One region of the Granulosicoccus sp. 3-233 genome, then DNA from elsewhere that is predicted to be linked to it. Evidence: predicted binding sites of a transcription regulator. Region 1 holds the regulator's gene; each other region holds the start of a gene.
The links. The regulator sigma-54, encoded in region 1, starts transcription at its own class of promoters, with help from an activator protein. The targets are predictions, from matches to a motif close to TGGCANGNTNCNTGCTT.
Positions count from the first base shown of each region.

Region 2: the regulator sigma-54 is predicted to act here: its motif matches at 3,969-3,985, upstream of glnA (glutamate--ammonia ligase).
Region 3: the regulator sigma-54 is predicted to act here: its motif matches at 3,095-3,111, upstream of urtA (urea ABC transporter substrate-binding protein).

Region 1 covers NZ_JBQYLE010000001.1:166,867-173,791, forward strand. Annotated here, with positions in the region: gene hprK (HPr(Ser) kinase/phosphatase) at 1-473, opposite strand, end outside; gene ACUNV4_RS00765 (PTS sugar transporter subunit IIA) at 473-1,057, opposite strand; gene hpf (ribosome hibernation-promoting factor, HPF/YfiA family) at 1,184-1,501, opposite strand; gene ACUNV4_RS00775 (RNA polymerase factor sigma-54) at 1,730-3,247, opposite strand; gene lptB (LPS export ABC transporter ATP-binding protein) at 3,490-4,251, opposite strand; gene lptA (lipopolysaccharide transport periplasmic protein LptA) at 4,248-4,796, opposite strand; gene lptC (LPS export ABC transporter periplasmic protein LptC) at 4,793-5,368, opposite strand; gene ACUNV4_RS00795 (KpsF/GutQ family sugar-phosphate isomerase) at 5,373-6,374, opposite strand; gene ACUNV4_RS00800 (MlaA family lipoprotein) at 6,378-6,925, opposite strand, start outside.
Region 2 covers NZ_JBQYLE010000008.1:31,654-38,578, forward strand. Annotated here, with positions in the region: gene ACUNV4_RS19800 (PfkB family carbohydrate kinase) at 30-968, shown strand; gene ACUNV4_RS19805 (FCD domain-containing protein) at 977-1,672, shown strand; gene glnA (glutamate--ammonia ligase) at 2,490-3,899, opposite strand; gene glyQ (glycine--tRNA ligase subunit alpha) at 4,236-5,186, shown strand; gene glyS (glycine--tRNA ligase subunit beta) at 5,179-6,925, shown strand, end outside.
Region 3 covers NZ_JBQYLE010000001.1:709,723-716,647, forward strand. Annotated here, with positions in the region: gene urtC (urea ABC transporter permease subunit UrtC) at 1-11, opposite strand, end outside; gene urtB (urea ABC transporter permease subunit UrtB) at 14-1,660, opposite strand; gene urtA (urea ABC transporter substrate-binding protein) at 1,732-3,030, opposite strand; gene glmS (glutamine--fructose-6-phosphate transaminase (isomerizing)) at 3,245-5,065, opposite strand; gene ACUNV4_RS03110 (hypothetical protein) at 5,116-5,388, opposite strand; gene alkB (DNA oxidative demethylase AlkB) at 5,415-6,095, shown strand; gene ACUNV4_RS03120 (hypothetical protein) at 6,123-6,925, shown strand, end outside.

The sequences.
Region 1 (6,925 bases):
CCGGTGATCAGTACCCCGGTACCATGCACATCCATCATCACCCCGTGAATGATCTCGCGTTCGGCCAGCAGTTGAGTCAGCAGAAAGCGCATGCGGCTGTGCAACTGGCTGTAGTCTGCCGCCGAGCTCAGCAGGGCGATGTTCTCGCGTTCAGCCAGTTCGATGATGCTTTCGGGCGCCTGCAGCGAGTTGGAGACCACGATCACGTCGCAGGTGTTGGGCAGGGAATACTCGAAACGGCTGGCGTCGAGCACCGAGGCCTCGCTGAACAGGCGGACTTCGGCAGCGCCCAGCAACTGGATACGGTTGGGGCTGTTGAAATTGAGTGGGCCGAGCAGGCGAGGGCGGTCTACCGGGCCGGCGTCACGCGTCAGCATGCGCGAATGGGCGGCATGTCCGGCGGTCCAGGTCAGATCCAGATCCTTGTTCAGTGCCTGTACCGCCTCGCCAACGGTCAGCTGCCGGTAAGACATCAGGTGGAGACGGGCTGCAGGGACGTCAGGTGTTCGTAGAGTGCGTCTGGATCGTCGAAACCGCGCAGCGTGTCACGCAGTTCGGCGTCACTGAAACGTCGCGCCATCTGCGCCAGGATCTGCAGGTGTTCATCATTGCAATGTTCGGGAACCAGCAGACCGAACACGAGATCGACGGGTTGACCATCGACCGATTCGTAGTCGACGCCTTTTTCCAGCGTCACGAAGGCCGCAATGGGCTCCTCGATACTGGCCAGACGGCTGTGGGGCAGGCCGACACCGTGTCCCAGTCCGGTACTGCCCAGTCGTTCGCGGCTGATCAGCGCGTCCAGTATCTGCATGTCGCTGAGGGTATCCGCCGACTCCGCGGCCTTGTCGCTCTGTTTGCGTGACTTCCTGACCTTGCGGGGGCTGCTCTTTTCCTCGCCGCCTTCGGCGTCGTCGTCATTGACATCGTCTGTGGCATTTCTTGCCCGGAGAGACTCGCCCAGCAGTTCGGCCAGCGTCTGCAATGTGCGTTTCTTGCTCTGAATGCTGCAATGACAGCGTATGCGCTCGGGATCGAGCAGATCGGATAAATCCATGGGTGTAGAAGATTTGGCCACACTTTCAATGCTCGAAGACCCTGCCGATGATGTCGGACAGAGTCTTCGAGGGCTGCGAAAGCGCTATTGTGCGCTCTCGCTGTCAGGATTAAAAGTGTCAGGCCACTATTCGGGAACAGGGTCGCCTGTGCGGCGGTGCGCCTTGAGCTTTTCCTTGTGCCGGATCAGTTGACGATCCAGTTTGTCTGTCAGCAGATCGATGGCCGCGTACATGTCGGGCTCGGTGGTGTCTGCATACAGCTGCGTACCGGAAACCTTGATGGTTGCCTCGGCCTTCTGGCGTGATTTTTCTTCCACGGTAAGAATCACGTGGACTCCGAAAACGTTGTCGGAGTGTCTCTGGAGGCGTTCCATCTTGTCAGTCACATAGTTTCGCATCGAAGCGGTAACGTCGACGTGGTGACCGGTTACGGTTAAGTTCATGGGCATCTCCTGATGTTCAACAAAAGGTTCAACGATGAAGAGCGAGGGTCCGCGAAGGACCTCGCGGCAAGTAGGGACACATTGCGCGTCCCATATCTGTTCTATGGTCGATGGGGGGCAGACCCAATAGCTGGCCACGCTCTGTTGCGAATGTTTCTTCGCAGAGGGCTTGAGGCCATGTCAGGGTGTGCTTTTTCTGCATAAATCGTTTCAGTTCAATCGCTTGCGTTAGTTCGATGGCGGAATGGCCATGGATTCACGATACTTGGCAACGGTGCGTCGCGCAACCTGTATTCCTTCCTCGACTAACGTACTGGCTATCTTGCTGTCGGAAAGTGGCTTCGTGCAATCCTCGGCGGCTATGAATTTCTTGATCATGGCGCGAATGGCCGTGGCCGAGCATTCACCGCCATTGGCTGTGGATACATGGCTGGAGAAGAAGTACTTGAACTCGAAAATGCCGCGCGGGGTATGGATGTACTTGTGCGTGGTGACTCGCGAGATGGTGGATTCGTGCAGGCTCAGTTGCTCGGCGATGTCGCGCAGCACCAGCGGCTTCATGGCTTCATCGCCATATTCCAGAAAGCTGCGCTGGCGTTCGACGATGGCCGTGGCGACGCGTAACAGGGTTTCGTTGCGGCTCTGCAGGCTCTTGATGAACCAGCGAGCCTCCTGCAGATGGTTGCGCATGAAGTTGTTGTCTTCGCTCTTGTCGGCACGTTTGACCATGCCGGCATACAGGGCATTGATGCCCAGCCGGGGAGCGATGTCGGGGTTCAGCTCGACGCGCCAGACGCCCTTGATCTTCTTCACGAACACATCCGGCACGATGTACTGGTCATGATCATTCACCAGCTGCCGACCCGGGCGCGGGTTCAGACTGCGGATCAGTGTGATGGCTTCCTGCAGCACGTCGTCGTTGATCTTGAACAGACGACGCAGACGGGCGAAATCGTGGGCGGCGAGCAGGTCGAGGTGATCCTTGACGATGCCCATGGCGAGGGTGCGCAGCTCGGATACGGGTAGCTGGCTGAGCTGGATGCCCATGCATTCGCTGGCGTCACGAGCCGCACAGCCGGGTGGGTCCAGGTGCTGAACCAGATGCAGTACGGTCTCGAATTCGTCGAGTACATACATTTGGTCGACATCGGTGATGTCGCGGTTCAGACCGTCGAGCAGGACCTCGACGTCATCGATCAGGTAACCGTTGTTGTCCACGGCATCGATGATGGTTTCGGCAATTTCCTGATCCCGTTCGGACAGCGGGGCGAAGCGTATCTGTTCGTTCAGATGATCCTGAATGCTGGCCACGCCGGCGTTGTGAAACTCGGTGAAATCGCGGGATTCACCATCGCTGCCGGACGTGCCACTGCTGGAAGGCACCGCGGAATCGTAGATATCATCCCAGGCGCTGTCCACCGGAAGGTCTTCTGGCAGAACATCATCGGAGCTCTGCATGTTCTCGCCCACCAGCTCGGTTTCACCGGCAGCCTGCTTCTGTTCGGCGGCCGCGGTTTCCGCCTCACGGTTGGCTTCGCGTGTCTCGCGTGATTCATTGGCGAGATCCGCTTCACGGGGTTCGGAGCCTTCGTCTTCCTGCATCTCCAGCATGGGATTGCTTTCCAGAGCCGTCTGGATTTCCGTCTGCAGTTCGAGCGTGGACAGTTGTAACAGTTTGATTGCCTGCTGCAATTGAGGAGTCATGGCCAGGGACTGGCCCATCTTTATTTGCAGTGACTGTTTCATCGAATACGCGTCCGGTAAAAGGTGTCTGTAGTGAAAAACTACCAGCTGGATAGCAATTAACGCAATTTTCCCGCCGGTTGCGATACCGGCAGGGAAAACTTAAATGACAAATTGGTAATGTTTCATTTTCAAGACGTATTCTGCTGTTATTACAGGTAGATAGCGGCGGCGCACCACCTCAACTGATGGAAAAGCGGCATGAGTCATGACAACCGGCTGCGGTGTTGTGAAGCCAATCGCGCTCAGATCTGGAAGTTGTCACCCAGATACACCGATCGCACTTCCCGGTTTGCCAGCACGGTGTCCGGCGTGCCTTCGGCGATCAGCTTGCCGTGGCTGAGAATGTACGCTCGATCGCAGATGCCCAGTGTTTCGCGCACATTGTGATCCGTGATCAGCACGCCGATATTGCGTTCCTTCAGGTGGGTGATGATGCGCTGGATGTCGAGAATGGAAATGGGATCAACACCGGCAAACGGTTCATCGAGCAGAATGAAACCGGGGTCGGCAGACAGGGCCCGGGCTATTTCGACGCGGCGTCGTTCACCACCGGAAAGGCTGATGCCGAGGCTGTCCCTGATATGCGATATCTGCAGTTCCTCGAGCAGGGCTTCGAGCCGGTCATGGCGGGTTTCACGGTTCAGCTCCGGACGGGTTTCCAGAATGGCCATGATGTTCTGCGAGACGGTCAGTTGCCGGAACACGGAGGCTTCCTGCGGCAGATAACCGACACCCTTGCGGGCCCGGGCATGCATCGGAAAACGCGTGATGTCCTCGCCATCGAGCATGATCTGTCCCTGGTCAGGTCTGACCAGGCCCACCACCATGTAGAAGCAGGTGGTCTTGCCCGCGCCGTTGGGGCCCAGCAGACCGACCACATCGCCACTGTTCACGGACAGGGAGACGCCCTCGAGAATGCGGCGTTTCTTGTAGGCCTTGTGCAGGTCTCTGGCTTCGAGGGTCCGGAGGGCGGGAGGCTTGTCGAGCGCGTCTTGCCGGGTCACTGATCAGCGCCTGTGGGTGGTTGGATCTGGATGCTCACACGGCCTTCACTGGGGCCGCCTTCGGCACTGACTTTCTGGGTTCTGGCATTGAAGGTGATGCGTTCACTGACCAGTTCCTGACGCGGTTGGCTCAGAGTGGCCGTGCCTTCGAGAATCAGCGTGCCTGCCAGCGCATCATAGGTAATCTTCTGCGCCTCGCCGCTCATCAGCTCACCAGCCTCGTTCTGTTGCTCGAAACGGATCGGCGAGCCGGTGCCGGTGATGGCACTCAATGCGTTGTTTTTCAGTTCTATGGCAATCCGGTCGGCGGCAATGCGCATGGTGCCCTGGCTGATCTCGACATTACCGGTGAGAATCTGTGTGCCGGCCTTCTCATCGAACTCGGACTTGTCGGCGCGCACATCGATGGGCTGTTCCAGGTCGGATTCGCGCGCAAGACTCGGTGTCGCCTGCCACAGCGTGCCCAACAGCAGGCACATGGCCACTGCCTGCTGCCAGTGCTTGCCCGACTGGCGGCGCTTGTCGGATTGATTGTCAGTGTTCACGGGCCCGGTACCTCGTAGCGTCCGATGACGTCGGAAAGCAGGGTGAGCTTACCCTGATCAATGGCGGATTTCAGGCCATTGGCCTGCAGTCGCCAGGTGGGAGCACTGATCTCGATTCTTGCCTCGGTGCTCACTTCATTGGATTCGGTGGCAACCGTCAGGGTGCTGGTACGAATCGTCAGCGGGTCTGCAGTCTCTGCCTGTCGTTTGACGATGACATTGCCTTGCAGGGTGAACAGGTCAGGATCGGTATCGAACAGGCCACTGTCCGATTCGATCTGCCACTGCGCGCCTTCCCGGTGCAATTCGACCCGTGGTGAGGTGATTTCGGAGCGATCATCATGGGGATAGTGCGCCAGGGTGTCGCCTCTTACCGTGTACTCGATCTGACCGTTGGCATCGTATTTACGCGACTGGAAATCGGCCATGTAGTAGTCCGATCGCGTCTCGCGCATGTCGATGGTCTCTTCCACGACGAAGATTTCCGGTTCCTCGACATGATCGACCACAACGACGACGATGATCAGCAAAGGCAGCAACAGCCAGTATCGGGACAGTAGACGTGCAAGCATCGGCTCAGACAACTCCTGCGGCCAGCAAGGCATGCATGGTCACGACACCCTGCAGTCGTCGCCCATCGACCACCGGCAACGAGGTGATACGCAGCCTCTGCATCAGCGCCACGGCGTCGACTGCCAGTGATGTGTCGCTGATGGTGGCCGGGTCGGCAGTCATGACCGTACCGATGCTCGCGCTGTGAATGTCCACGCCGCGCTCGAGTGCGCGTCGCAGATCACCATCGGTGAAGATGCCGCAAAGCCGATCGAGCTCGTCGAGAACGGTGACCATGCCCAGTCCTCTGGAGCTGATTTCCATCAGTGCCGTCATCAGTGTTTCGCCTTGCCGGATGCTTGGACTGACATCCCTGCCCACCATGACATCGCTGACCCGCAACAGCAGACGCCTGCCCAGACGCCCGCCCGGGTGTGAGCGGGCGAAGTCCTGTTCGGTAAAGCCTCGTTCTCCCAGCAGGGCGATGGCCAGCGCGTCGCCGAAGGCCAGGGCTGCGGTGGTGCTGGCCGTGGGGGCCAGCCCCAGAGGACAGGCTTCGCGTTCGACGCGGGTGTCCAGAACGACGGTCGAGGCCCTGGCCAGGGGGGACTCCGGTTCGCCGCAGAGGCTGATCAGGGGCACGCCCATCTGGCGAATGCCGGGAATCAGTGTCAGCAACTCGCTGGAGCTGCCGGAATAGGACAGCGCCACGAGCACATCGTCGTCACGCAGCATGCCCAGATCGCCATGGCTGGCCTCGGCGGCGTGCACGAAGAAGGCAGGGCTGCCGGTGCTGGCGAATGTGGCAGCCAGTTTGGCCCCGATATGTCCCGATTTTCCGATGCCGCAGACCACGATCCGTCCGCGACAGGCAATCAGCAACTCGCAGGCCTGCACGAAGCGATCATCGAGGCGTTCTTCGAGCCGCGCCACGGCCTGCGCCTCGATGCGGATGACCGAGCGGCCGAGATCGAGCAGGGATGCGGGGTCGGGGCGCCGGGGCGGCGCTGAGTCTTGCGCGGCCATCGTTCAGTCGGTCAGCGACCCGGCGTCGGTAGCCTCGTCAGCCTTGTCCAGCGCATCGAGGCGATCCAGTTCATCGAGTTCGTCCAGTTCGTCGGCGTTGTCCAGCGCATCGAGGCGATCCAGTTCATCGAGTTCGTCCAGTTCGTCGGCGTTGTCCAGCGCATCCAGTTGGTCCAGCTCGTCCAGTTCATCCAGATCGTCAAGGCCATCGTCGGCGGTGCCGATTCGCACCTCACGCTTGCCATCCCAGGTGGCCGTGCGATGTTGTTGCACCCAGAAATCACGCAACAACAGGTAGGGGTCCAGCGCGGCCGTGTCAAGCAGATTGCCGGCCGACAGCAGGCGAGCCCGCAGGGCAACGACTTCCAGTGCCGTCAGACTGTAGCTGGTGGCGTTGTCATCGACGACATGACGCTGTATGTCGGTGGTGTAGAACTCGGAGACCAGGCCGGCGCTGGAGCGGGCGTTGTTGGGGCCAAGCAGCGGCAGCATCACGAACGGGCCTTCACCCAGGCCCCAGACGCCAAAGGTCTGTCCGAACGATTCATTGT
Region 2 (6,925 bases), on a different contig from region 1:
AATAACACCTAGAGTCAAAAGTCCTGACCATGAGTTCAATGACCCATGCCGGACACGTTGCGTGTATTGGAGAGGCTATGGCCGAGTTGATGCTCGGTCAGGATGCTCAGTATCCAGCGGGGTTAGGCTTCGCCGGCGACACGCTCAATACTGCTGTGTATTTGAAACGCTTCCTGGCAACACCTGCTGAAACAGCTTTCATTAATGTTCCAGGGCAGGATCCGCTGTCGGGCCGAATGCTGAGTTTTATAGAGGCGGAAGCGATCAGCACCGGGCGGATTCGACGCTCATCCGATTGTTTGATCGGGCTGTATGCGATCGCCGCTGACGACACCGGTGAGCAAATGTTTAACTACTGGCGCAACAAGTCGGCCGCGCGGACGCTCTTTCAAAGTACCGTTGGTGTCGAGTTCACAGCGTTGTCAGGCTTTGATGTTCTGTGTCTTTCAGCGATCACTTTGGGCATTCTTCAATCGCATGTGCGCACGTTGCTGATTAGGGCATTCGACAAGCTGCGTCGTGAGCACAATGTCAAAGTGGTGTTTGATTCGAACTATCGGCCAACGCTCTGGGAATCGGTTGAACAAGTACAGAACAACATCGCGGACGCGTGGCGTGTCACCGACATCGCGCTACCGTTCGTGGATGATGACATGGCATTGTTTAACGACTCTGATGAAGTTGCTGTGCTAGCCAGACTCAAAAGCTACGGCATCATTCGAGACGCGATGAAGTGTGGAGTCTCAGGTCCGTGGTCTTTGGGTGAGCCAGGCAGCAACGACACTTCTTGTATGACAAACATGGATACTGAAAACATAACGATCGTCGACATGACAGCCGCCGGTGACAGTTTCAATGCAGGCTACCTGGCGGCTACTCTCAACAGTGCCAACGATCAGGATGCCATGTCGGCAGGGCGCCAATGTTCGCTACGAGATATCGCCCACGCTGGCGTTATTTTTACTTAGGAGAAATGGTGAAACAAGAACGAGCAGCGGATGCTATCGCTCGCGATCTAGAGCGACGTATCATTACCGGTGCGTTGCCGGACAATAGCCCATTGCCTGCTGAAAAAGAGCTCGGTGTAGAGTACGGGGCCAGTCGTACCGTCATTCGTGAGGCGATTACAGCATTGACCAATCGAGGCATGTTGGAAAACCGACCTCGTTTTCGTCCGACGGTTAGAAAGCCTGGCTATGAGGCAGCGTTCGACACAATGGGTGGGGTGGTTCAGCATCTGACCCATGGACGCTCCGGAGTCAAGACGCTCTACCAAAGTCGGATATTTCTGGAGCGCGCCTTGGTTCGTGAAGCAGCGCTTCGTGCGCAGACTGACGATATACGCCAGCTGCGTACTGCGCTGGGTAACAACCATGACTCAATTGATAGCTCGGAAGACTTCTATGCAACCGATGTTGCCTTTCACCAAGTCTTCTATCGAATACCTCGCAATCCGATCTTTCCGGCCTTGCACCAAGCCTACACTCAGTGGTTGGCTGAGCACTGGCAAAAAATGGAGCGCTCGCCAGAGCGCAATGCATTGAACTATGAATATCATCGAACCATATTCCAGGCGATACTCGAACGAGACGTCGACTCGGCAGAGTCAGCACTGGAGCAGCATCTAAACAACGCATGGGAACATGTGAAGACCACGTTTGATGTGGATTGAGCGCTTCCACGCTAATTGAGGGCCTATCTTTCACGCTAATCGAGGGTCATTGTCCCGTCGCTTGAGCGGAACGACGATCCTGTTTTTCAGAACGGGGACGGTTTCTCCACAAAGTCATCGAACAAATCCGGCCGTTCACTGCGCAACTGCTGCTGAAGCTGAACCTGATGATGCGCAACGAACGCATCCGTGATCACGCTCAGCACCCGGATCATGTCGATGAACTTCCCCCGGTTTCGTGGACACCCATTTCCAGTCCTGACCTATCGAAGCGGCCTGTCAATTCCCATCGACTGATCCTGTACATTCGTTCAGCGCACACCGTCATTGAACAGGCGCGTGAATGGGCTGAGACGGGCTGAGACGGGCTGAGACGGGCGGAGACGGGCGGAGACGGGCGGAGAGACGAGCGGAGACGAGCGGAGACGAGCGGAGACGAGCGGAGACGAGCGGAGACGAGCGGAGACGAGCGGAGGCAAGCGGAGGCAAGCGGAGACAAGCGGAGACTGGATGCTGATGGGGCAGGGCGATCTGCCGGTTTCCTGCTTGAATGAATAGCGGGAAGCGGGGGATGACAGCATCATCCCGGAGCTATCGGAACCGTGGTGTCGGTCTGGTCAAGTAGCGCGCCAGCGGGGGGGGGGTAGCTGCGTCGCTGAAGAGGGGGCGTGGATGTCTGGTGAGAGGTTGGCGCAGAAATCATGGATCAGTCGGAGAGGTCTCGACATGCCATTGATTCCATTGCGCCACCACAGACTCATGGTGGCGCAACATTTCCAGAACTCTATCTGAAGCAGTCAGATAGAGTCGATCTGCATCAGCAAGAGTAGTACATATCGAATTCAACCGGATGCGTGGACATGCGCATGCGAGTGACTTCTTCCATCTTCAGGTTGATGTAGCCATTGATCTGATCGTCAGTGAACACACCACCGGCAGTCAGGAAGGCACGATCGGCGTCCAGAGCTTCCAGAGCCTGATCCAGAGAAGAGCAGACCTGTGGAATGTTGGCTGCTTCTTCGGCTGGCAGGTCGTACAGATCCTTGTCGGCAGCGTCGCCAGGGTGGATCTTGTTCTGGATACCGTCGAGGCCAGCCATCATCAGAGCCGAGAATGTCAGGTAAGGGTTGCCGGTTGGGTCAGGGTAGCGAACCTCGATACGACGACCTTTGGGGTTGCCTACATAAGGAATACGGATGGAGGCAGAGCGGTTACGAGCGGAGTAGGCCAGCATGACCGGGGCTTCGAAGCCTGGAACCAGTCGCTTGTAGCTGTTGGTAGAGGCGTTGGAGAAGGCGTTGATGGCACGCGAGTGCTTGATGATGCCGCCGATGTAGAACAGGGCAGTTTCCGACAGTCCGCCATACAGTTCACCGGCGAACATGTTGTTGCCGTCCTTGAACAGAGACTGATGCACGTGCATGCCGCTGCCGTTGTCGCCAACGATCGGCTTGGGCATGAAGGTGGCAGTCTTGCCATACTGGTGAGCCACGTTCAGTACCACGTACTTGAGGATCTGAGTCTGGTCGGCACGCTTGACCAGAGTGTCGAATTTGGTGCCGATCTCGCACTGGCCGGCAGTACCGACTTCGTGGTGATGAACTTCAGGCGTCACACCCATCTGCTCCAGAACCAGGCACATGGTGGCGCGCAGGTCGGACAGTGAATCGACAGGAGGAACCGGGAAGTAGCCGCCCTTGACCTTGGGACGATGGCCTGTGTTGCCGCCTTCGATCTTCTTGTTGGAGCTCCACGCCGCTTCATCGGAATTGATGGCGAAGCTCATGCCCTGCATTTCGGTTGACCAGCGAACATCGTCGAAGACGAAGAATTCAGGTTCTGGACCGAAGTAGGCTGTGTCTGCGATACCGGTGGATTGCAGGTAGGCTTCGGCACGACGGGCAACCGAGCGAGGGTCACGCTCGTAGCCTGCCATGGTGTCGGGCTCGACGATGTCGCAACGCAGGTTCAGAGTGGCCTCTTCGGTGAACGGGTCGATGACCGCAGTCTCCGGGTCGGGCATCAGCAGCATGTCAGAGGCGTTGATGCCTTTCCAGCCAGCAATGGAAGAACCATCAAAGGGTTGGCCGTCTTCGAAGATGTCCTCTTCGAACATGGCGACCGGGATTGCTGTGTGCTGCTCCTTGCCGCGCGGGTCTGTGAAACGAAAGTCGACAAACTTTACGTCGTTTTCCTTGATGGTCTTGAGAACGTCACTGGCAGACATGTGTAGTTTTCCTGTGAAATATAATTTGAGTATGGCCACGCGCGCGTGGTGCGTGCTCCCACCTATATGGTGCAGGGTACGTACCAACCCGGTTGAGGATAAAAATACCTGTTAAATCAATGAGATAATATTTTCATGGGTACATGTTACGCACCAGAATGGCGCATTTTGATTCTGAATGCACCAGAATGGGGCGCAAATTTGGTGCGGCAGGCCATGCAGGACCGGACGTAACGGACGAATCCGGCCCGGCCAATGCATTCTACCGTATCGTCGCACGTCGCCGGATTAAGTACACTGACACACTTTTTACAGAACCCAGAGCTGGAACCGACCATGACCGAAGCTGCAAAGCAGCCTGATGTGAAAACCTTTCAGGGCATGATTGCCGTGCTGCAGAACTACTGGGCTGCCCAGGGTTGTCTGGTGCAGCAGTCCTATGACATGGAAATGGGGGCAGGTACCTTCCACCCCTCGACCTTCCTGCGCGCCATCGGGCCAGAGCCCTGGTTTGCCTGTCACACACAGTCTTCCAGACGTCCCACGGACGGACGTTATGGCGACAATCCCAACCGCCTGCAGCATTATTACCAGTTCCAGGTGGCCATGAAACCCTCACCGGAAGGCATGCAGGATCTGTATCTGGGCTCTCTGGAGGCGCTGGGATTCGATCTGCTGGAACACGATGTGCGCTTTGTGGAAGACAACTGGGAGTCTCCGACGCTCGGTGCCTGGGGGCTGGGCTGGGAAGTCTGGCTCAATGGCATGGAAGTTACGCAGTACACCTATTTTCAGCAGTGTGGCGGCCTTGTCTGCAAACCTGTGCTGGGGGAACTGGCCTACGGTATCGAACGTCTGGCCATGTACATTCAGGGGGTGGAAAGCGTTTATGACCTGGTCTGGGGCAACACGGCCGAAGGTCCGGTGAGCTACGGTGACGTGTTTCACCAGAACGAAGTAGAGCAATCGGCCTACAATTTCGAACACGCCGATGTCGATGCCCTGTTCCGGCAATTCGACCAGTGCGAGAACGATTGCGCACGTCTGTGCGATCTCGAATTGCCACTGCCGGCCTATGAGCAGGTACTGCGTGCCTCTCACTCCTTCAATCTGCTGGATGCCAGACATGCAATATCGGTGACCGAACGCCAGCGTTACATTCTACGGGTGCGTACCCTGTCCCGGCAGGTTGCCGAAGCCTGGGTCAACAAGCGTGAGGCCCTGGGCTATCCCTTGCTGAAAACCGATACCGCAAGCCCGGCTCAAGAGGGTGTCGTCAATGTCTGATCTGATCATCGAACTCGGCTGCGAGGAACTGCCAGCCGGATCTGTCGTGCCGATGGCAGAGCATCTGGGCAAGGTGCTCGCGGCAGCGCTGCAGGAGAATCAGCTGTGCAACAGTGACGCGCAGATCTTTGCCACCCCCCGGCGCATCGCGGCCCGCTTTACCGATGTCGGAGAACGCCAGCCCGATACCGAAGTGGAGCGTCGCGGACCAGCCAGTGCGGCGGCCTGGAAGGAGGGAAAACCCACCAAGGCGCTGGAAGGTTTCATGCGTTCGGCAGGTGTCACCGTTGAGCAACTGTCCACCATCGAGACCCCCAAGGGAGAATGGGTGGTGGCCCGTCAGGTGCAGCCCGGCAAGACCCTGACCGAGGTCATGGAGAGCTGTGTAGCGGAGGCGATCAAGACCATGCCCATGCCGCGACGCATGCGCTGGGGACGCTCCACGCACGACTTTCTGCGACCGGTCAGCTGGTTGCTGGCGATGCATGGCGAAGCTGTATTGCCATTGCAGGTTCTGGGACTCGAGGCGTCCAACCGCACTCATGGACATCGTTTCCATGCACCCGATGCCATCACGCTGGCCTCTCCTGCCGAGTACGAAGCTCGCCTGGAGGCCGTCAAGGTAATGGCCGATCCGATACGTCGACGCGCCTGCATCGAGGACGCGGTCAGGGGAGTGGCGAAATCGCTCGACGGTGAACCCGTCATGGATGAAGAACTGCTGGATGAAGTGAATGCCCTGGTCGAGTGGCCGGTGGCGCTGGCTGGCCGTTTCGATGCGACGTTTCTGGAGATTCCCAAGGAAGCCCTGATCCAGACCATGCAGGAGAACCAGCGTTACTTCGCACTGCTCGATGGCAAGGGTGCATTGATGCCGGCCTTCATCACCATTGCCAATATCGAGTCCAACCACCCGGAAACGGTGGTCGATGGCAATGAGCGTGTCATACGTCCGCGTTTCGCCGATACCATGTTCTTCTGGAATCAGGACAAGAAGCAGCCATTGTCTGCCCACCAGCCTCAGCTGGATCGTCTGCTGTTTCAGGAAAAGCTCGGCAGTGTGGCCGACAAGGTGGCGCGCATGACCACGCTGGGTGAATGGCTGGCGGCCGAGCTGTCGCAGGATGCCGCCGACGTCGCGCTGGCCGTGAGTCTGTGCAAATGCGATCTGAATACCGAGATCGTCAAGGAACTGCCCAAGATGCAGGGTATCTGTGGCCGGTATTATGCAACCCGTGATGGTCATCCGGCCTCGGTGTGCGAAGCCATGGAGCAGCATTATTTTCCCAACAAGGCCGGTGGACCTCTGCCAGCCGGACTTGTCTCGCAGATCGTGTCATTGGCTGACAAGACCGACACGCTGGCGGGCATCTTCGGTCTGGGCATGAAGCCTACGGGGGCCAAGGATCCGTTCGCACTGCGCCGCGCATCTCTGGGTATCGTGCGCATCATGATCGAACAGCGGCTCGACCTGGATCTGGAGCAGGTACTGGAGCAGGCTCTGAGCATCTACGGTGATCGCCTCGAGGCACCGGACAAGGCCGGCATGCTGGCCTATGTCATCGAGCGCATGCGCGGATACCTGATCGATCAGGGCTATGCCGCTGATGCCATCGATGCGGTACTGGCCAAGGGCCTGACCCGTCCGCTGGATATCGTTGCAAGGCTGGCCGCCATGCAGGAGTTCCGTTCCACCGAGGCTGCCGTTTCACTGGCTGCGGCCAGCAAGCGCATCGGCA
Region 3 (6,925 bases), 540 kb from region 1:
GTATCGCTCATGATCAGTGTGCCTCCACCGCGCGACCGCGTTGTGGAAAGAGACCTCGAGGACGTTTCTGGATGAACATGATGAGAAATACCAGAACCAGAATCTTCGCCAGGATGGCGCCGGCCCAGGGTTCCATGAGTTTGTTGGCAATGCCCAGTGTCATGCCGCTGATGAGGGTGCCCCAGAGATTGCCGACACCGCCGAAGACCACCACCATGAAGCTGTCAACGATATAGGCCTGACCAAGGTTCGGTCCGACGTTGGTCAACTGTGACAGGGCAACACCGGCGATTCCTGCAATACCGGCACCGAGGCCGAAGGTCAGGGAATCGATGCGTGAGGAAGGCACACCCATGGCACGCGCCATGGAACGATTCTGGCTCACGGCACGAACTTCCAGGCCGAATCGTGTGCGTTTCAGCAGCATCAGCAGCAGTCCGAACACGATCAGGCAGAAGGCCAGTATGTAGAGTCGGTTGAGTGTCAGACTCAGAACGCTGTTGACTTCCAGTACGCCACTCATGAAGGCAGGATTGGCCACCGGTACATTCTGTGAGGAAATGAAGGTGCGAACCAGTTGTTGCAGTATCAGGCTGATGCCGAAGGTGGCCAGCAGCGTTTCCAGCGGACGACCATAGAGAAAACGGATGACGCTGCGTTCGATCAGGATGCCGATCATGCCGGTAAACAGGAATGCCACGGGAATGGACAGCAGCAAGGAGAGTCCCAGGTTGTTCGGCATCAGTTGCTGCATGGCCCAGGTGCAGTAGGCGCCGAGCATGATCAGTTCGCCGTGGGCCATGTTGATCACACCCATGACGCCGAAGCTGATGGCCAGGCCGATGGCTGCCAGTACCAGCACCGAGCCGAGGCTGAGTCCGAAGAACACGGTTTCTGCCTGCGCATACAGGCGTACCCTGGCAGCCTGATCCCGGGCAATTTCCCCGGCCAGTGTCTTGACGCTTTCGTCGGCATCACTCTCGGCCATTGTCTGCACCAGTGAGCGGCTGCCGTTGGACAGATCGTCATTCAGTGTCTGCAGCGCCTGGCGTCGTGCATCGGCCTCGGGAGAGAGGGCCAGCTTGCGTGCCTGCAGAGAGAGCAGGGCAGTACGTACCTTGTCATCGCTTTCGCTGTCCAGCAATTCCTGCAGCGTGGTGTCGGGCAGCGCCTCCGGTGTGTCCATCAGGTCGTTGATGGCGGCCAGACGTTCGATCGGATCTGCGGATCGCAGTCCCAGCGCGGCAATCAGCGAGCGCAGGTGACCTCGCAGCTGATTGGTGACCTTGAGTCGTGAAAGCTTGCGTTTGCGATCACTGCCCAGGTCGTTCTGCCTGTCCAGGGACTGCATGCTGTATTCGCGGCCCTGTGCAGTGGCCCAGACAATGGTGTCGGTATCCTTGTGCAGCATGAGGTCGCCCTCGAGAATACCGTTGAGCAGCTCGCGCGTGTCATCACGTCCGAGCGCGGCCAGTTCATCGAGGGCATCGGTTCGCTGGGTACCCCTGCCTTCGACAAATTGCGTGAACAGGTCGTCCAGTTCCTCGATGCCGGTCCGGACTTCGGCGCCTGCGGTATTGATGCTGCAAGCGGCTGCCAGAATCGTCAGCAGGGTGGCTGCACGAATCAGTCGCTGTAATGCGTGGAGTGGCGGTGACATGACTGCGTTCGGTCTCCTGGGAAATGGGACGACGGGAGCCGGGTCAGCACAGGCTGACCCGGCGAGGGGCATTACAGGTTCTGACCGGAACAGACGTTGGTCGTCACGTTGTAGTTACCGCAGGACAGAGGTGCGCGCCAGTCGGAGATGATCTCCTTGGAGCTGTCCAGAAAGTCTGACCAGGCATCGCCTGCTACCAGACCGGGTGTTTCCCAGACGATTTCGAACTGGCCGTCATCCTGGATCTCGCCGATCAGCACCGGCTTGGTGATGTGATGGTTGGGCATCATGGCGGAATAGCCACCGGACAGGTTTGGCACCGAGACACCGATGATGGCATCCTGGACCGCAGCAGCATCAGTGGTGCCGGCTTTCTCGACCGCCTTCACCCACATGTTGAAGCCGATGTAATGGGCTTCCATCGGATCATTGGTGACGCGATCTTCATCACCGGTGAACTCGATCCAGCTGTCGATGAAGTCATCGTTGACCTCGGCATCGACACTCATGAAGTAGTTCCAGGCAGCCAGGTGACCGACCAGAGGGGCCGTGTCGAAACCGGACAGCTCTTCTTCACCAACCGAGAAGGCAACGACCGGGATGTCTTCGGCAGAGATACCCTGATTGCCCAGCTCCTTGTAGAAAGGCACATTGGCGTCACCATTGACGGTGGAGACCACAGCTGTCTTCTTGCCCTCGGAACCGAAGCGCTTGATATCGGCAACGATGGACTGCCAGTCAGCATGTCCGAAAGGCGTGTAGTTGATCATGATGTCCTCGTCGCTGACGCCACTGGCTTTCAGGTAGGCCTCGAGGATCTTGTTGGTGGTGCGCGGGTATACATAGTCGGTGCCCGCCAGTACCCAGCGCTCGACGCCGATGTCATTGGCCAGGTAGTCGACTGCCGGAATGGCCTGCTGGTTGGGAGCTGCGCCGGTGTAGAACACGTTCTTCGAAGATTCCTCGCCTTCATATTGCACGGGATAGAACAGCAGGCTGTTCAGTTCCTCGAAGACCGGCAGAACCGATTTTCTGGATACGGATGTCCAGGCGCCGAAAGTGGCGACTACACCTTCCTGCTCGATCAGCTCACGCGCCTTTTCGGCAAACAGAGGCCAGTCGGAGGCAGGGTCGACGACAACTGCTTCGAGTTGCTTGCCCAGCAGGCCACCGTTGGCATTCTGCTCATCGATGAGCATCAGCATGGTGTCTTTCAGTGTGGTTTCCGAAATCGCCATGGTGCCCGATAGCGAATGCAGGACGCCTACCTTGATGGTGTCGTCCTGTGCGTGCAGTGAAAGACTCAACCCGGCCAGGCCGATGCCTGCCATGGCTGCGAGTGAACGTCGTGAATTACGTTTGAACAGCATGCGAATGTTATCCCTGTAAAGTTGGCAGAAAAATGTGTTCATTCTTGAACAGCTGCCACTGTTACTACAGGGACTGTGCCAAGCTGAAAAACTCTTTAAATTCAACAGCTTGCTTATCGAGTAACGTGGGCTGGCGGATTTATCGCTCCATTGTGGTGCGCTTCATGCGCTTTTGTGGTGCCTTTCGGTATGGGTGTTGACTTGCAGTATTGTGCTATTCGACGGTGACACTCTTGGCCAGGTTGCGCGGCTGGTCGATATCGCGTTCCATCAGAACGGCACTGTGATAGGCCAGCAGCTGCAGGGCAATGCCGGCGATGACGGGTTGCAGTAATGGTTCGACCTGAGGAATGTGAATCACCTCGTCACTGAGTTCGCGAATGCGGGGGTGGTCGGCGTCGGTCACGGCGATGACCGGAGCCCCTCGAGTGCGAATTTCCTCCAGCGTCGACAGCGACTTGTGCAGCAGTTCATCGTTGGGCAACATGACGATACAGGGTGTGTGACTGCTGATCAGGGCGAGGGGGCCATGCTTGAGTTCCGACGATGGATAGGCTTCGGCATGGATATAGGAAATCTCCTTGAGCTTCTGGGCACCCTCGAGTGCCACCGGGTAGGCACTTGTGCGGCCGAGGAAGAAGGCGCTGTGGGCAGTCACCAGCATGGGGGCCAGGCTGGCAATGGCGGGTTCCAGTGCCAGTGTTTCGCGGACCTTGTCAGGCAGACCCTGCAGGGCTTCGACCAGTGCATTGCCGCGCTGTGGTGAGACATCGCGCAGGCGACCCAGCATCAGGGCCAGCAGGGCAAAGACCGTCAGCATGCTGGTGTAGGCCTTGGTGGAGGCTACCGATACTTCAGGCCCGGCGTGCATGTAGATGCCACCATCGACTTCCCGCGCGATGGTGCTGCCGACACTGTTGACGATCCCCAGTACATGGCCACCCTTGCGACGAATCTCGCGCAAGGCGGCCAGCGTGTCGAAGGTTTCGCCGGACTGGCTGACGGCAATATAGAGCGTCTCCGGTTCCACGACCGGGTTGCGGTAGCGGAATTCGGCGGCCGCCTCGGCGCTGACCGGCAGGCGCGCCAGTTGCTCGATCATGTGCGCACCCGACATGCCGGCATAGAAGGCCGAACCGCAGCCGAGGATCTTGATGCGGCGGATATTGAGCAGTTCACGTGGCGCCAGATTGAGGCCGCCCAGATGCGCCGTGGAGAAGCGTGTGTCCAGGCGTCCACTGAGCGTGCGTTCCACCACGTCGGCCTGGTCGCGGATTTCCCGGTGCAGATAATGTGCATAGCCCCCCTTGTCATAGTCGGCCAGCACACCACTGAGCTGCGTCGTGTTCTTCTGGCTCGGGCGGGCATCCAGGGTCGTCACCTGAAAGCCACGGGGTGTCATTTCCGCGACCTCGCCATCATCCAGATGCACGATCTCGCGTGTATGTCTTGCCAGTGCCGACATGTCGGAGGCGGCCAGCATCTCGCCGTCACCGATCCCCAGAATCACCGGGCTACCCAGTCGCGCCACGACGACGGTGTCCGGTGCCTCTCGATCGATGGCGGCCAGACCATAGGTTCCCTGGATACGCGGCAGCACGGTGCGCATGGCGTCGATCAGCGAGCCGTCGAATGCGCCCAGCAGATGGGCCAGTACTTCGCTGTCGGTCTCCGAGCTGAAACTGACGCCCTCGGCCATCAGTTGCGCGCGCAGCACATCGGCGTTCTCGATGATGCCGTTGTGGGCGACAGCGATTCGCAGCTCACTGTCCGTGTGCGGGTGTGCGTTTTCGTCCGTTGGAGCACCGTGAGTGGCCCAGCGGGTATGGCCGATGCCGCATTGTCCGGCGGTGGTTTCCGGCAAGCGCTGACGGAGAATGGATATCTTGCCGGCAGCCTTCCAGCAGCGGATCCGTTTGCGGTGCAGCAGCGCAATGCCGGCCGAGTCGTAACCGCGATACTCCAGCCGGTGCAGACCGTCCAGAAGGATAGGGGCGGCTTCCTGGCTGCCGGTATAAGCGATGATTCCGCACATAGCGAGTGTCTTTGCCTGTTGAAAGGGAGTCGGTGGTGTGTGGGTCGTGCTCAGCCGTAGATGGTGCGCCGGATCTGGCGCTCTGTCAGCGGGTCGAGTTTGAAGCGTCGATGTTCGAGTTCAGCCGCGATCATCTGATAGATCTGCGCGTTCGCCAGTCCTGCCTTCTGCAGTTCATAATGGCGGCGCTGGATGAATGCGGCGCTGGACTCATCGTAGAAGGCCAGCACTTCCTCGATCAGGCGGGTGGCCTGTGTCGGTGTCAGGTCGTTCTGCCGGCACAGGTGATCAACCAGTTCAGCGGGTACAGGGGGGGAGATCATGTCGCGCATCATCTTGAATGCGTGGAGTGAAGTCCAATATTATGCCCGTTGCCGGGCAGGAAATGAAGAAAGCATCGATGATGAGAGATCTGTTCGCCTCAGACACCGTGGACATCTGTCCCGGCATGGTGTTGCTTCGGCAGTTTGTCGATACGGCCGAGCTGCAGCCGGAGCTCGAGTCGATCCTGACGGTCTCACCGCTGCGTCGCATGCAGACGAGTCGCGGCTTCTACCTGTCTGTGCAGAGCAGCAATTGCGGGCAGTTGGGCTGGGTATCGGACAGGCAGGGCTATCGCTACAGCACGCTGGATCCGCTGACAGGCCAATCCTGGCCGGCGATGCCAAAGGCCTTTCGAGCGCTGGCGCAGCACGCTGCCGAGTGCGCGGGGTTTCCGGGTTTCATGCCGGATGGTTGCCTGATCAACCAGTATCAGCCGGGAGCTCAGATGGGTGCGCATCAGGATCGGGACGAGGCTGATGCAGACGCCCCCATCGTTTCCGTGTCGATGGGTATAGATGCACGCTTTTTCGTGACGGGACCCGAACGACGCGGCCGCTCAAGCGCTGTAGACTTGAGTGATGGTGATGTCGTCGTATTCGGTGGGCCGGCGCGTCATCACTATCATGGTGTGAGAAAACTGAAGTTTTCCGAACATCCGCGCTTTGGTGCGGTGCGCTGGAATCTGACCTTTCGCAAGGCAGGCTGATGGCAGGATGGACAGGTGACAGAGGGCATGGTGAAGGCAGAGGAAGGTAGTCGGATGCGGCAGGTAATGGCCGGTGCACCGTTGCTCGTGCACCGTGTAGCTGTTGCCGTGTGGCTGCTCGGCGCTGTCATCGTTCTCGGACAGCTGCCCTCGGTTGCTGCAGCGACGCTGGAAGCATTGCCGGATCAGGTGCTGGAGCCCGGCCAGCAGTTGCAGCTGCCGCTGCAGATTCGCCAGGAACAGGGCCCTCGCATCGAGATCAGTCTGGGGGTCTCCCCGCCAGGGGCGAGTCTGGAGCTGCAGGATGACGGACAGTTGCAGCTGCAGTGGCAGCCAGGACCGGATATGCCGCCGGAGACCATGGTCGAACTGCTGGTACGCGATGTGGATTCCAATGTGTACCTGGATAGCGTGTTTGTCGTGATCCGGCGACCCGATGTCAATCCGCGACCGGATGGCGGGCCTGGTACCGGCGTGATGGCGCCAGAACCGTCTACCGAAGTATTGCCGGATGGCTCGCTCGATGCGCCGGTGCTGGACGTTCTGCCCAATCAGGTGGTCAGCGCTGGTCGAACCGTCACATTGAAGGTCTTTGCGAGTCTGCCCGGTGAGTTCGATCCGGTACTGCAGATTGATCGACTGCCACGCAATGCCAGTTTCGAGGCCAATGAAGAGGGCGGGCGCACGTTTCGCTGGGAAACCGGGGACAACGACCAGGGCGAGCATCTGTTTCGTTTCACGGCATTCAATCCACGTGCGCCCGAGCAGCGCTCCGTACAGGAAGTACTGATGGTGGTGGGTGATCCGTCATTGAAAGTGACCTTGCCTCA